2 regions of the Rhodoferax sp. RT4P68 genome follow, and region 2 is predicted to be linked to the other one. Evidence: predicted binding sites of a transcription regulator. Region 2 holds the regulator's gene; the other holds the start of a gene.
What was found. Region 2 encodes LexA, which represses DNA repair genes until DNA is damaged. Its sites were predicted from a motif close to ACTGTATNNNNATACAGT; they were not measured.
Positions count from the first base shown of each region.

Region 1: the regulator LexA is predicted to act here: its motif matches at 1,420-1,437, upstream of AC099J_RS15855 (LexA family protein).

Region 1 covers NZ_JBWMBB010000006.1:345,813-351,779, forward strand. Annotated here, with positions in the region: gene AC099J_RS15850 (Y-family DNA polymerase) at 1-983, opposite strand, end outside; gene AC099J_RS15855 (LexA family protein) at 991-1,377, opposite strand; gene AC099J_RS15860 (thermonuclease family protein) at 1,699-2,067, shown strand; gene AC099J_RS15865 (sensor histidine kinase) at 2,559-4,064, opposite strand; gene AC099J_RS15870 (alpha/beta fold hydrolase) at 4,061-4,867, opposite strand; gene AC099J_RS15875 (ATPase domain-containing protein) at 5,097-5,967, opposite strand, start outside.
Region 2 covers NZ_JBWMBB010000006.1:26,450-32,416, reverse strand. Annotated here, with positions in the region: gene kdsB (3-deoxy-manno-octulosonate cytidylyltransferase) at 1-511, shown strand, start outside; gene adk (adenylate kinase) at 660-1,316, shown strand; gene lexA (transcriptional repressor LexA) at 1,821-2,513, shown strand; gene AC099J_RS14420 (hypothetical protein) at 2,645-3,049, shown strand; gene AC099J_RS14415 (D-2-hydroxyacid dehydrogenase family protein) at 3,225-4,232, shown strand; gene AC099J_RS14410 (hypothetical protein) at 4,267-5,895, opposite strand.

The DNA of each region.
Region 1 (5,967 bases), 320 kb from region 2:
AGCAGTGGCGTTTCCGCTGTCGGCCTGCGCAAGGGAACCGTCACCGTTTTGTGGAACCGCGGCCCAGGGCGGTGCGGTGACGTGTGGGCGAACACCAGCAGCTGACCGGCGACGCTGGTCTGGCGTCGCAGTTTCTCGCCCGCGCGCGTCGCGAACTCGGACACTGCTTCGAGCAACTGCGGCAAGTCCTTGATCGTGCGGCCGAACGAACGCGTGCACGCGATCTGCTTTTTGGGTACCGGCGCGTCCTCGAAATCCACGCACGAGAGCCCTTGGAGCTCCCGGACGGTGCGCTCCAGGACAACGCTCCACCGGCTGCGCACCGTGGCGGGGTCCATGCGAACGAGGTCCAGGACCGTCTTCACGCCCCCGGCCTGCAACTGGGCAGCGATGCGCCGGCCAACTCCCCAGACCTCACCGACCTCGGTCAGCGCGAACAAGTCGTCTACTTGCGCCCCGGTCAAAGTGCACAAGTTGCACACTTGCGCGTGTTCTGCTGGATAGCTGTCTGGCTTGCGCTCCGCGGTCTTGGCAATGTGATTGGCCAGCTTGGCCAGCGTCTTCGTGGTGCCGATGCCAACGCCGCAGGGGATGCCGACCCACGCATGGATGCGCGCTCGGATCCGGCGGGCTCGGTCCGTCAAATCGCCGCGCATGCCCGACAGGTCGATGAACGATTCGTCGATGCTGTAAATCTCCTGCGCATGACCTAGACCCGCCGCAAGGCTCATCATTCGGTCGCTCATGTCCCCATACAACGTGAAGTTGGCGGACAAGGCCACGAGGCCCTCCGCTTCTTCCAAGTGCCGAATCTGGAACCACGGCGCGCCCATCTTGATCCCCAACGCCTTGGCCTCGTTGCTCCTTGCAATGGCGCAGCCGTCGTTGTTCGACAGGACGACGACGGGCCGGCCTTCCAGGCTGGGACGAAACACGCGCTCGCAACTCACATAGAAGTTGTTGCCATCGACCAGCGCGTACATCAGCGACTCACGTGAAGCGCTTGATGGCGCAGGTCACGACGCCCCACACCTCGAGCGTTTGACCCTCGCGGGGGGTGATATCAGGAAACGTGGGGTTCGCCGGTCGCAACTTGACGCGGCCGGCGCGTTGGTACAAAAACTTGACCGTGAAATCACCGTCCACGACGGCGACCACCACATGGCCGTGCCGCGGCTTCAGGGCTTTGTTGACGACCAGCATGTCCCCGTCAAAGATGCCCGCGTCCTTCATGCTGTCGCCACTGACGCGAAGCAGAAACGTGGCTTGAGGGTGGGTGATCAACTCGCGGGTGAGGTCGATCCGCTGCACCAGAAAGTCGTCGGCGGGCGATGGAAACCCGGCATGGACCACGTGCCCAGCCACCGGCAGCAACATGGTGCTGACGTCCAAAGGTGTGGGGTGGGTGGCGCCGTCGATACTGTTCACCCATCCAGTATATGGCGTAGCATCTGGACCATGCTCGTGAACTTTGACAACTGGACTGCCCAGCCGCACCGCGTCTCCCACGGAGGTCTTGGCGCGCTCAAGCGACGGAGTCGGGCGTCGCGCCGTGCCATCCTCGCAGCTGTTGTCCTCGTGACTGCATCCACATCCTGGGGTGGAGTCCGGGATTGTCTGGTCGTGGGGGTGAGCGACGGGGACACGTTGACTGCGCGGTGTGGCTCACTCGGCGCCTACGAACAGCTCAAGGTACGCTTGTCTGGCATCGATGCGCCGGAGAAGGGCCAACCGTTCGGCACACGGTCGCGCGCCGCACTGGCCGCGATGACATTCGGCCGGCCGGCCGTCTTGGAATGCCCGAAGAAGGACCGTTTCGGCCGCATGCTGTGCGTCGCGAGGGTTGCTCCAGCTTGGGTGCCGAACGGCCCACAGACGATCGATGTGGGACACGCCATGATCACGCAGGGATGGGCGTGGTGGTACCGCGCCTATGCGCGCGACCAGACGCATGAGGCGCGCATGCAGTACGAACATGCTGAGAGTGTCGCCAGGGCGAAGCAGGCCGGTCTGTGGTCTGAGCCCCGGCAGGTGGCCCCGTGGGACTGGAGGCGCTCGATGCGATGAGTGGGCCTGCAGACATGCCAAGAGCGACCTCGTTCGCTTTCTCGATCCTGGTCGCAGACCAAGACGCAGTTGGGAACTGCTCCAAGGATCCGTCAACAGGCGTTGCTGGGCCGGCTCGGCTGCAACGCGCCCCGCACAGAATACACCGGGCCTTGAGGCCCGCACCCACTAGGACGGAAGATACCGTGAACATTGCAGTTCAGGGATCGGGTTCATTGCTCTGATAGGCAGAGCCGTCGAACATTCGGACCCTTGGCGATCGGACGCACCTCAAGGACGTGCTCGAGCGGCTGCTGGCGCATCCGAACCATCGCATCGTTGAGTAGTTTACTGCCGCGCAGCTGTACACCGGCGAGCTTGACCGCCGGACGGGGCCTGCGGCCGTCGTAAAGATAGTGTGTCCGGACGCTTGCCGTAGGTTTTCCGGGGGCGAGGTCACAGCGCCGTGCAGGCGGAGGACTGCAGGACCATGCATCCGGTCAGCTTGCTCCTTATAGGGGAAACGTAACCGTGAAGGTCGTTCCTTCTGCGCTCGAGCTGACCGCAACCTCCCCGCCATGGGCGAGCGCGATGGCCCGAACGATGTAAAGGCCGAGTCCAACACTGCGGGCACCACCGTTCCCGCTGCCACCGCGCACCATGGGCTCGAAAATGCGGGCCTGCAGATCGGGAGGGATCGGATTTCCCTGGTTCGACACAGAGACGCGAACGACACCCGCGCACACCTCGGATTGGATCGCAATCGGCTTGTCCGACGCACCGTGGGTGTACGCATTGCTGACGAGGTTACCGATCATCTGCGCGACGCGGTCAGGGTCCAGAGAGCAAGCACCCTCGCCAAGATGGGTGCAGTGCAGCAGCCGACCCGGGGCGCTGAGGGCAAGCTCATCGACTGTTGACGCGACCAGGGCATGCAGGTCCGACTTTCGGCGCTGGACTGCTAGCCCCCGGCCAACCCGTACCAGGGTGAAGTCCAGCAAGTCCTCGACCAGCCTTTGGGCGCGGCGGGCGGACTGCGCTACGCGCGCTGCCATGCGCACTTTGCCCTCTGCGGTTTCGCCTCGTGCCAGCATCTCCGTGCCAACGAGAATGGCCGACAGCGGTGTGCGCAGGTCGTGGCTCACAATGCCGACCATCTGCTCCGCAAGGAGTGCACGGTCTTTGGCCTGTTCGCGCTGTTGCCAGATGTCAGTGATGTCGCTAAGCACGCCGACTATGCGTGTCGGTGTTCCGTCGCCATCCTGCAGCACATTGCCGGAGGATTCCACCGTGCGCAGTCTGCCCGATGCATCGGTCAGCCGGTAAGTGCAATGGTAGACCTGCGTGTTCGTGATGGCGGCCTGGAGCGACTGCCGCTCAAGCTCCTGGTCCGCCGGAAGAATGCGCTCCCGAAAGGCTGCTTCGGCGATGGGCTGTGGTGCCTCGAAGCCCAGCAGAGATGCCACCTCGTCGTCGTAGTGCTGCCGCCCTGTGGACAGGTCCATTTCCCAAAGGTACAGCGAGCCGAGCCGAAGCGCTTGCCGCAAGCGGGACTGCGTGACTTTGAGTCGCTCCTGAAATTCGCGCTCACTGGCCAACAACGCGTCGGCTCGTTTGCGCGCGATCAGCAGTTCCTTTTCATACTTGTTTCGCTCCTCCGCCATGGAAACGGAGACTTGGTCCAGCGTGCCGCCGTCGCGCACGCGCCGGATGACGTTGAGCATGACCGGAAAGGTGCTCCCGTCCTGTCGCAGCATGTCCAGCTTGACCTCGGACAAGGAGCCTTGCATTTCCAGTATTGGGAGCCAATGCGTTTGGTGGAAGATGCGTCCGCCGACGGTGAAGAGTTCCTGCAGTCGCTTACGCCCCACCAATTCAGCCGGATCCACATCCAGCCACGCGCAAAAAGTGTTGTTGACTTTCAAAATGGTGCCGTTGGCGGCCAGCACCAAAAGGCCGACCGGAAACTGTTCGAACAGTTCCGCTGCGCTCGGCAGGGACGGGCGCGCCTCGGTCACCCGTAACCCAGCTCTTCAAGAAACGTGTCGATTGCTTCGATGCTCGCACACGGCGCACTCAAATGGGGGCAATGGCCAACGTTGTCGACGACAGTGAGCCGCGCATCGGACAGCGTTCGGTGCATGTACTCGCCGACCGCGATGGGTGCGATGAAGTCGTCGCTGGACTGGACGATGAGCGTCGGCGCAGTCAGTTTCGACAGGTCTGCGCGGTTGTCCGCCAGAAAGGTCACACGCGCGAACTGCTTGGCAATGTCCGGGTCCGTGCGACAGAACGAATTGGTCAGTTCTATGCCAAGCTCCGGCTTTCCAGGCGTGCCCATGATGGCGGGTGCCATGTTGCTGGCCCAGCCAAGATAGTTTGACTCCAGCGTTTCCAACAACGAGTTGATGTCGGCTCGACTGAAGCCGCCGACGTAATCGCCATCGTTGATGTAGCAGGGGGACGGGCCCATCATGACGTGCGCCGCCAATTTGGTGGGCTCTCGGACTGCCGCCAGCAGTCCGATCATCGCGCTCACCGAGTGCCCCACGAAGACCACGGGACCTTCCGCACAAACGTCAACAAGTTCAAGGACGTCGTCGGCGTAGCCCTGGAGGGAGTCGTACTTGCGACGGTCATACGCCGATACGTCGGACATCCCGGCACCAACCAGGTCGAACGCGACGACGCGGAATCGCGCAGCGTAGGTCGGAACCAAGAACCGCCACATGTTCTGATCGCACCCGAAGCCGTGGCTGAACATCAGTGTTGCCGGGCCGGCGCCTGCGACCTTGACGTTGTTGCGCTTCTTCAAATCCATCGATGTTCCTCGCATCCTCGCAAATGCGAAGGAACGGAATTGTTCCACAGCTGGGTTGGGGTGAGGGGTACGCCGGGTGTTTGACGTTTTCGAAGTGGACAGGGACCGGTGGCAACGCGATTCAGCCGGCATCGTCAGCATGCTGCTGTTCACTCCGCGGGGGCCTGAGCCGACCGACAGTTGGTCAGCTCAGCGAACGTCCGTGAGGTAGCTATGCTGCGACGTGGACTTAGATACCGGCGCCTGGCGCCCTCTTGCTCCCCGATTGAAGGGAAGCTTTCCGCGTTGGCCGCCCTCCAAGAAGGCCTTCGTGACTAACCAACATGTCCCCGATTCGGATGCCATCCGCATCGACCTCGTATTCGCGCAATTGATCGGAATGTGAGCTCGCTCGCACTTTGACAACTGCCATCACGCGCCGAAGCCGACTCTCCACCTCGATGTACCGTTGCACAATGATTGCGTCCGTCAGGAAAGCTGTACCGTAAGGGCTGAAGCGCAAGTCCGTATAGCGGTCTTCAAGTTCGGAGGTCAGCAATACCGTGACGCCGACAGCTGAAAGCGCCGTGACCAGGCTGGACAGCGACTCCCGGAAATCCACCCGGAAGGTTGGTGCCAATGCGAGCTCCAGGCCCGAAAGGGAATCGATGACCGCTCGAGTGGCGCCCACCCGTTGGATCTCCCGTATCAACATCGAAAAGACCTCATTGACCGAGAGCTCGCTGCGACTTTCCACCAAACTCACACTGCCGCTGTCGATGAGGTCGGCGACGGTGCGGTTGCGAGATCGAAAACAGTTTTGCTCGAATGTCGCGATGACGCCGGTCTCGCCCGTTTTGGCGCCTTCGGCAAGAAAAGCGGCTGCAAGAATGCTTTTTCCCGAACCCGAGGGTCCCGCGACAAGCAGAGAGTAGCCACGCGGAAGGCCGCCCCCGAGCATCTCGTCTAGGCCAGGCACCCCCATCGGAAGCCTTTGATCGCCCAAAGCCCTCTCAACGTTCGATCGCTGCGAAGCAGAGATATCGACTGGTGGAATAACTTCGATGCCTGCGCCGCTGATCCGATAGGAATGCAGCCCGGGGAGAACTGCCTGCCCGCGC
Region 2 (5,967 bases):
CGAGGCCTGCGCTCTGCTCGGCCTGGACGGCCAGGACGTGGTCGTCAACGTGCAAGGCGACGAACCGCTGATCGCCCCTCTGCTGATCGATGCCGTGGCAGACCTGCTGACGCAGCGCCCGCAAGCCAGCATGAGCACGGCGGCCCATGCCATCACTACCATCGACGATCTGCGCAACCCGAATGTTGTCAAGGTAGTGCTGGACGCGCGCGACTGCGCGCTGTACTTCAGCCGCGCCCCGATCCCCTGGTGGCGCGATGGCTACGCCGCCGACAACACCGCCCTGCCCGCGCTCGCGCCGTTGCGCCATGTCGGCATCTACGGCTATCGCGCTGGCTTCCTGCGCCAGTTTCCACTGCTCGCACAGTCGCCTATCGAGAACATCGAGGCCCTGGAGCAACTGCGCGCGATGTGGCACGGCCACGAGATCGCCGTGCACGTGACGCACGAGCCGCCGGGGGTGGGCGTGGACACTCCGCAAGACCTGGAGCGCGTGCGGCGGCTGTTCTAACCGTTCGCCGCAGGCGCCTGGGGGACGTGCGGGCCGGCGTCAAGAGCGCAAATCACGGAAGGTCGCATGCTATCCTCGGTCGCATGAAACACTGCGGCGGCACGCTCTGCCAGCAGTGTCGCGAGCTTCACAACATCCGAGGACATCCATGAGACTGATTCTGTTGGGCGCGCCGGGCGCCGGCAAAGGCACGCAAGCCACCTTCATCTGCAGAAAGTTCGGGATTCCCCAGATCTCCACTGGCGACATGTTGCGCGCTGCGGTCAAGGCGGGCAGCCCGTTGGGCGTGCAGGCCAAATCGGTCATGGATTCGGGTGCCCTTGTGGGGGACGACATCATCATCGGCCTGGTCAAGGAGCGCATCACCGCGCCGGACTGCGCCAACGGATTCCTGTTCGACGGTTTCCCCCGCACCATCCCCCAGGCCGACGCGATGAAGGCCGCGGGCGTGAAGCTCGACTACGTGCTGGAAATCGACGTTCCCTTCGACGCCATCATCGAACGCATGAGCGGGCGCCGCTCGCACGCGCCGTCGGGCCGCACGTACCACGCCAAGTTCAACCCCCCCAAGGTCGAGGGCGTCGACGACGTCACGGGCGAGCCTCTGGTGCAGCGCGACGACGATCGCGAGGAGACCGTCGCGAAGCGCCTGGAGGTCTACAGCGCACAGACCCGACCGTTGGTCGAGTACTACGCCAAATGGGCTGCAGCCGACCCGGCGCAGGCACCCAAATACCGCAGCATCTCGGGCACGGGCACGGTCGACGAGATCACCGCGCGCGCGCTGGCAGCCCTGGCCGACTGACGGCCACCAGGCGCACGCTGCCTGCTGCCTGACGGCGGTTCGACGGGCGGACGTTCGAGGCGTCGCAGCATGCGAGGCACGGCCAGTCAACTTGCGGCCGTACGGCCCGAAACGTGCAGTGCTCATGGCAGCGCTGACAACACGGTTTGATATTCAGGCTCGCCACAGTGCAGGCGGCGTTGCCGGACTGCCTGCGCCGACTGCCGATGCACGGATGCAAGCCCGTGCCGCTAACCTTCACGCTCCCACAAGACACTCTCGAAGCGCAGGACTGCGCAGGTCAGCACGCCCTGCCTGCGCGGGTGGGTCCGCATGCGCAATCCATTGCACGACGGCCGTGGCAGGCAACGGCCACTGACGCCTCCGTACCCCCGTTGCAGGAAGCCACGAAATCCCGACCGAGGTGGGCAAGCTGCAGCGAATGCTTGCACAGTGCAGAAAACTGGTTAAAAATACAGATACTGGAAATATCAACAGAACTGCTCCAGCCCGAAAGGAAATGCCATGTCCGACGCTTCGTCCAATGCCTTCCCTGTCAAGCTCACGGCTCGGCAGCAACAGATTCTGGAATTGATCCAGTCCGCCATTGCCAACACCGGCGCGCCCCCGACTCGCGCAGAGATCGCCAGCGAACTGGGGTTCAAGTCCGCCAACGCGGCTGAAGAGCACCTGCAGGCCCTGGCGCGCAAGGGCGCCATCGAATTGGTGAGCGGGACATCTCGCGGCATCCGGTTGCGCGGCGACATGCTGCGCTCTCTGCACGCCGCGCGCAACAAGCAATTCATGTTGCCGCTGCAAGAGCTGGCTCAGCTGGCACTGCCCTTGATCGGCCGTGTGGCGGCCGGCTCGCCGATCCTGGCGCAGGAGCATGTGGACCAGACCTATTACGTCGAAAGCAGCCTGTTCCAGCACAAGCCCGATTACCTGTTACGCGTGCGCGGTATGTCCATGCGCGACATCGGCATCATGGACGGTGACCTGCTGGCAGTGCGTGCCACCAAAGACGCCAAGAGCGGTCAGATCGTCGTCGCCCGCATCGGCGACGAAGTCACGGTCAAGCGCTACCGGCGCAACAAGGACAACATCGAGTTGCTACCCGAAAACCCGGACTATCCGACCATCGTCGTGGAGCCCGGTGAGCCGTTCGAAATCGAAGGTCTGGCCGTCGGCCTGATCCGCAACACCATGCTGATGTAAGCGGTACGTACTTGTCCGCAGCGCGAGGTGGCGGGCGTTTGGCCGTGCAGTGGCACGACAACCCTCTCGCTGCGGGCTTATCGACCAATCCTGCCTGTGTACACCCCCTTATTTCGGGGAGAGGAGTTGACATGGGAATCGCAATCTTCGCAGCCGCTCGCGTGGTTCAAGCCCTGCCTGCGTGGCTCGAACTGCACTGGCCACAGCTTGGCCGTGCCAGCAGCACTGCGCCAGCCCGAGTGCACCGGAGCGGCACGCCGCCGGTGCAGCCTGCAGCGCGGCACCGCGTCGCCCGTCTGGCGCGCCGCTTGCTCGGCAGATGGGCCAGCGCTGCCAACCGGAGCGACCGGCTGACAGAGCGCGGGCCGCATCGGGCCGGCGCGACGATGCCACTGCGGGTGCTGCGTGTCGTCGAGCCCCACCAGGCGCGCAACGCGGCGGGCCGCATGGTGATCTCCGGCCGTATGGCCGATGTCTGCGCCGAACTGGACCGGCTGGCCGCTGCAGAAGCGGCCAGCGGTTTCGACCGCAGCTGACTGACGGCGCCGAGCGTTGCGTCGTCGGCTGACGCACCGGCCGACGCACCGGCTGACACGCCGGCCAACACGCCGGCCAACACGCCGATGTCACACGGCCGCCAGCCCGGACGGCAGCCCCGTCGAAGCCGTCTGGCTGGCCGGCTCTGCACGGCACGCGAGGCACAATGCCCGCATGAACATTGTGATCCTCGATGACTACCAGGACGCGGTGCGCAAGCTCGATTGCGCTGCCAAGCTCGATCCCTACGCGGCCAAGGTCTTCACCAATACGATCAAGGGACTAGGCCAGCTTTCGGTGCGGCTGCGCGATGCGGACATCATCGTGCTGATCCGCGAGCGTACGCACCTGAATCGCCTGTTGATCGAGAAACTGCCCAAGCTCAAGCTGATCGCCCAGACCGGCCGTGTCGGTGCCCACGTGGACGTGGCGGCCTGCACCGAGCGCGGCATCGCCGTGGCCGAAGGCGTGGGTTCGCCAGTGGCGCCTGCAGAGCTGACCTGGGCTCTGATCATGGCTGCGACCAAGCGGCTGCCGCAGTACATCGGCAACCTCAAGCACGGCGCGTGGCAGCAGTCCGGGTTGAAGACCGCATCGATGCCGGCGAACTTCGGCCTGGGCACCGTGCTGCGGGAAAAGACCCTGGGCATCTTCGGCTATGGCCGCATCGGGCAGATCGTCAGCACCTACGCTCGCGCGTTCGGCATGCGCGTGCTGGTATGGGGCCGTGCCGGATCGTGCGAGCGCGCAGCTGCCGATGGCCACCACGTCGCCTCCAGTCAGCAGGAACTGTTTGCCAACTGCGACGTCGTCTCCCTGCACCTGCGCCTGAACGAGGAGACGCGCGGCATCGTCACGTTGGAGGACTTGTCGCGCATGAAGCCCACATCGCTGCTGGTCAACACCTCGCGCGCTGAGCTGATCGAGACAGACGCCCTGCTGGCAGGCCTGAACCGCGGCCGGCCGGGCATGGCCGCCGTCGACGTGTTCGAGAGCGAGCCCATCTTGCAGGGCCATGCGCTGTTGCGGCTAGAAAACTGCATCTGCACCCCACACATCGGCTATGTGGAACTGCAAAGCTACGAGATGTATTTCAATGCCGCCTTCGACAACGTGCTGAACTTCATCAAGGGCACGCCGACCAATATCGTGAACCCGGGTTCACTGCAGGTTCGGCGCTAAACGCCAAGCGCCAAACGCAACCAGCCCCGCCCCATCACCGCGTCGACTTGGGTGCGATCCGAGCTTCCGTGTTCGGATCGAACAGGTCGAAATCGATCATGCCGCTGTCGAACTCCGGCTTGGATGGCGGAACCGCCACCGGCGGCTGTGGCGCGGTTTCGCCCAACAGCGCAGGGTTGGTCTGCATGCCGGTCTCGGGCTCGATCTCCATCTCCAGCAGCGGCAGATCGATATCCACCTCGGACACAGGCGAGAGCCGTGGCGCTTGAATCTGCGGATAAGCCGGCGCGTCGTCCAGCGCCAGCGACAACGAGTTCGACAGATCCAGATCGAGCGCCAGACCGGCATCCTGGCCGCCCAGCGGCGTTGGCGCCGAATCGAGTTCGGGCTCGGCCCAGGAGGCTGCCACGGCTGCAGCGGAGGCCGCAGCTGCTGCAGCGGCTGCACTACCAGTCAGCGGCGCGGCCGCAGAGCGCGCGAAGCTCGAATCCGGCGTGTTGAGCGACGCCGTGAAATCCGGCCGGGTCAGGCGCTGCGGCATGAACGACGAATCGCTCGACCCACCGCCCAGGCCCGGCAGGCGGCCTGCCATGTCGCCCGTCGATTCCTCGTCGGTGCGCGCCAGGGTTTTGGCCACCGCATACAGCAGCAGCAGATCGCGGTAGGCGGCAAGATCCAGCGGTTTGCCCGGGTCGCCCTCGGCCCGGAATATGTTGGCCTCGATCGTGTCCAACACGCGCGGCGTGCCCCAGGCGGTCTCGATGCTCAGCATCGTGGCCGGGTAGTCGTCCAGGCCGATGCCCTCGTCCGTGAACGCTGCGAAATTCGGCACGCGCGCATTGAAGTGGGCGTGGAAGTCCTGGCGCGCGGCGTTGTAGTCGCTCTGGCGGCTGAGCGTGTGGTAGATCTTCATCAACTCCAGATACGCCAGCGGGCTCATTTCCGCGTTGTCGTCGATGTGCTTCTTCAGCACCTCGATCGCCTGGTCGTACTGGCCCAGCGAGACAAAGAAGTCTGCGTGCTGCTGCGCGTCCAGAAAATCTTCCGGGTTGGCTGCGCGCATCAGCGCAGCATCGGTGCCCAGCCCACGCTCGCGGGGCGCGCTGGCGATGGGGAACGGAATTGGCAGCGGCCGCGGCGTGGGTGCCGGGGCGGGCACTGCTGCGGAAGGCTTGGGCGATGGCGCCCAGACATCGCCCGGTGCGGACAGCAAGGCGCTGTCCACGCCATCGCGTGTAGCCTGCCGAGTGGACGGCTGCATGCTTTGGCGCGCATCGACGCCATGCGACCCGGCGGCTGCGCCTTGCGCCCAGTGCGCGGCTTCCTGCGCACTCTTGCGAGCGCGGCTCCAGAAGAAAGCGGCGGCGGCGATGGCGGCCAGCAGCAGCGCCAGCATGCCGTAGACGATGGCGATGTCGACGCGGTTGTTCTCGGCCTCGTCCAGCCTGCGCTCGGCGCGCTCCAGCCGTGCCAGCAGTGCGGCCTCGGCCTTCTGGCGCGCATCGCGCGCGGCCTTTTCCTGTGTCTCCAGTGCCTGCAACCGCTCGGCGGCACGCAGCGCTTCTTCAGGGCTGGCGTTCAAGGCACGCCATGCGGCAGCGGCCTCGGCGCGCTGCGGCAGGCTTTCGGCCGGCGCTGCACCCAACGCGACAGTGCCGCGCAAGGCGGGTCGGTCGCCAGGTGCGTCCAAGGTCAGGCGTGGGCTTCCGGCACTGGTTCCCGGCGCGGCGTCGGC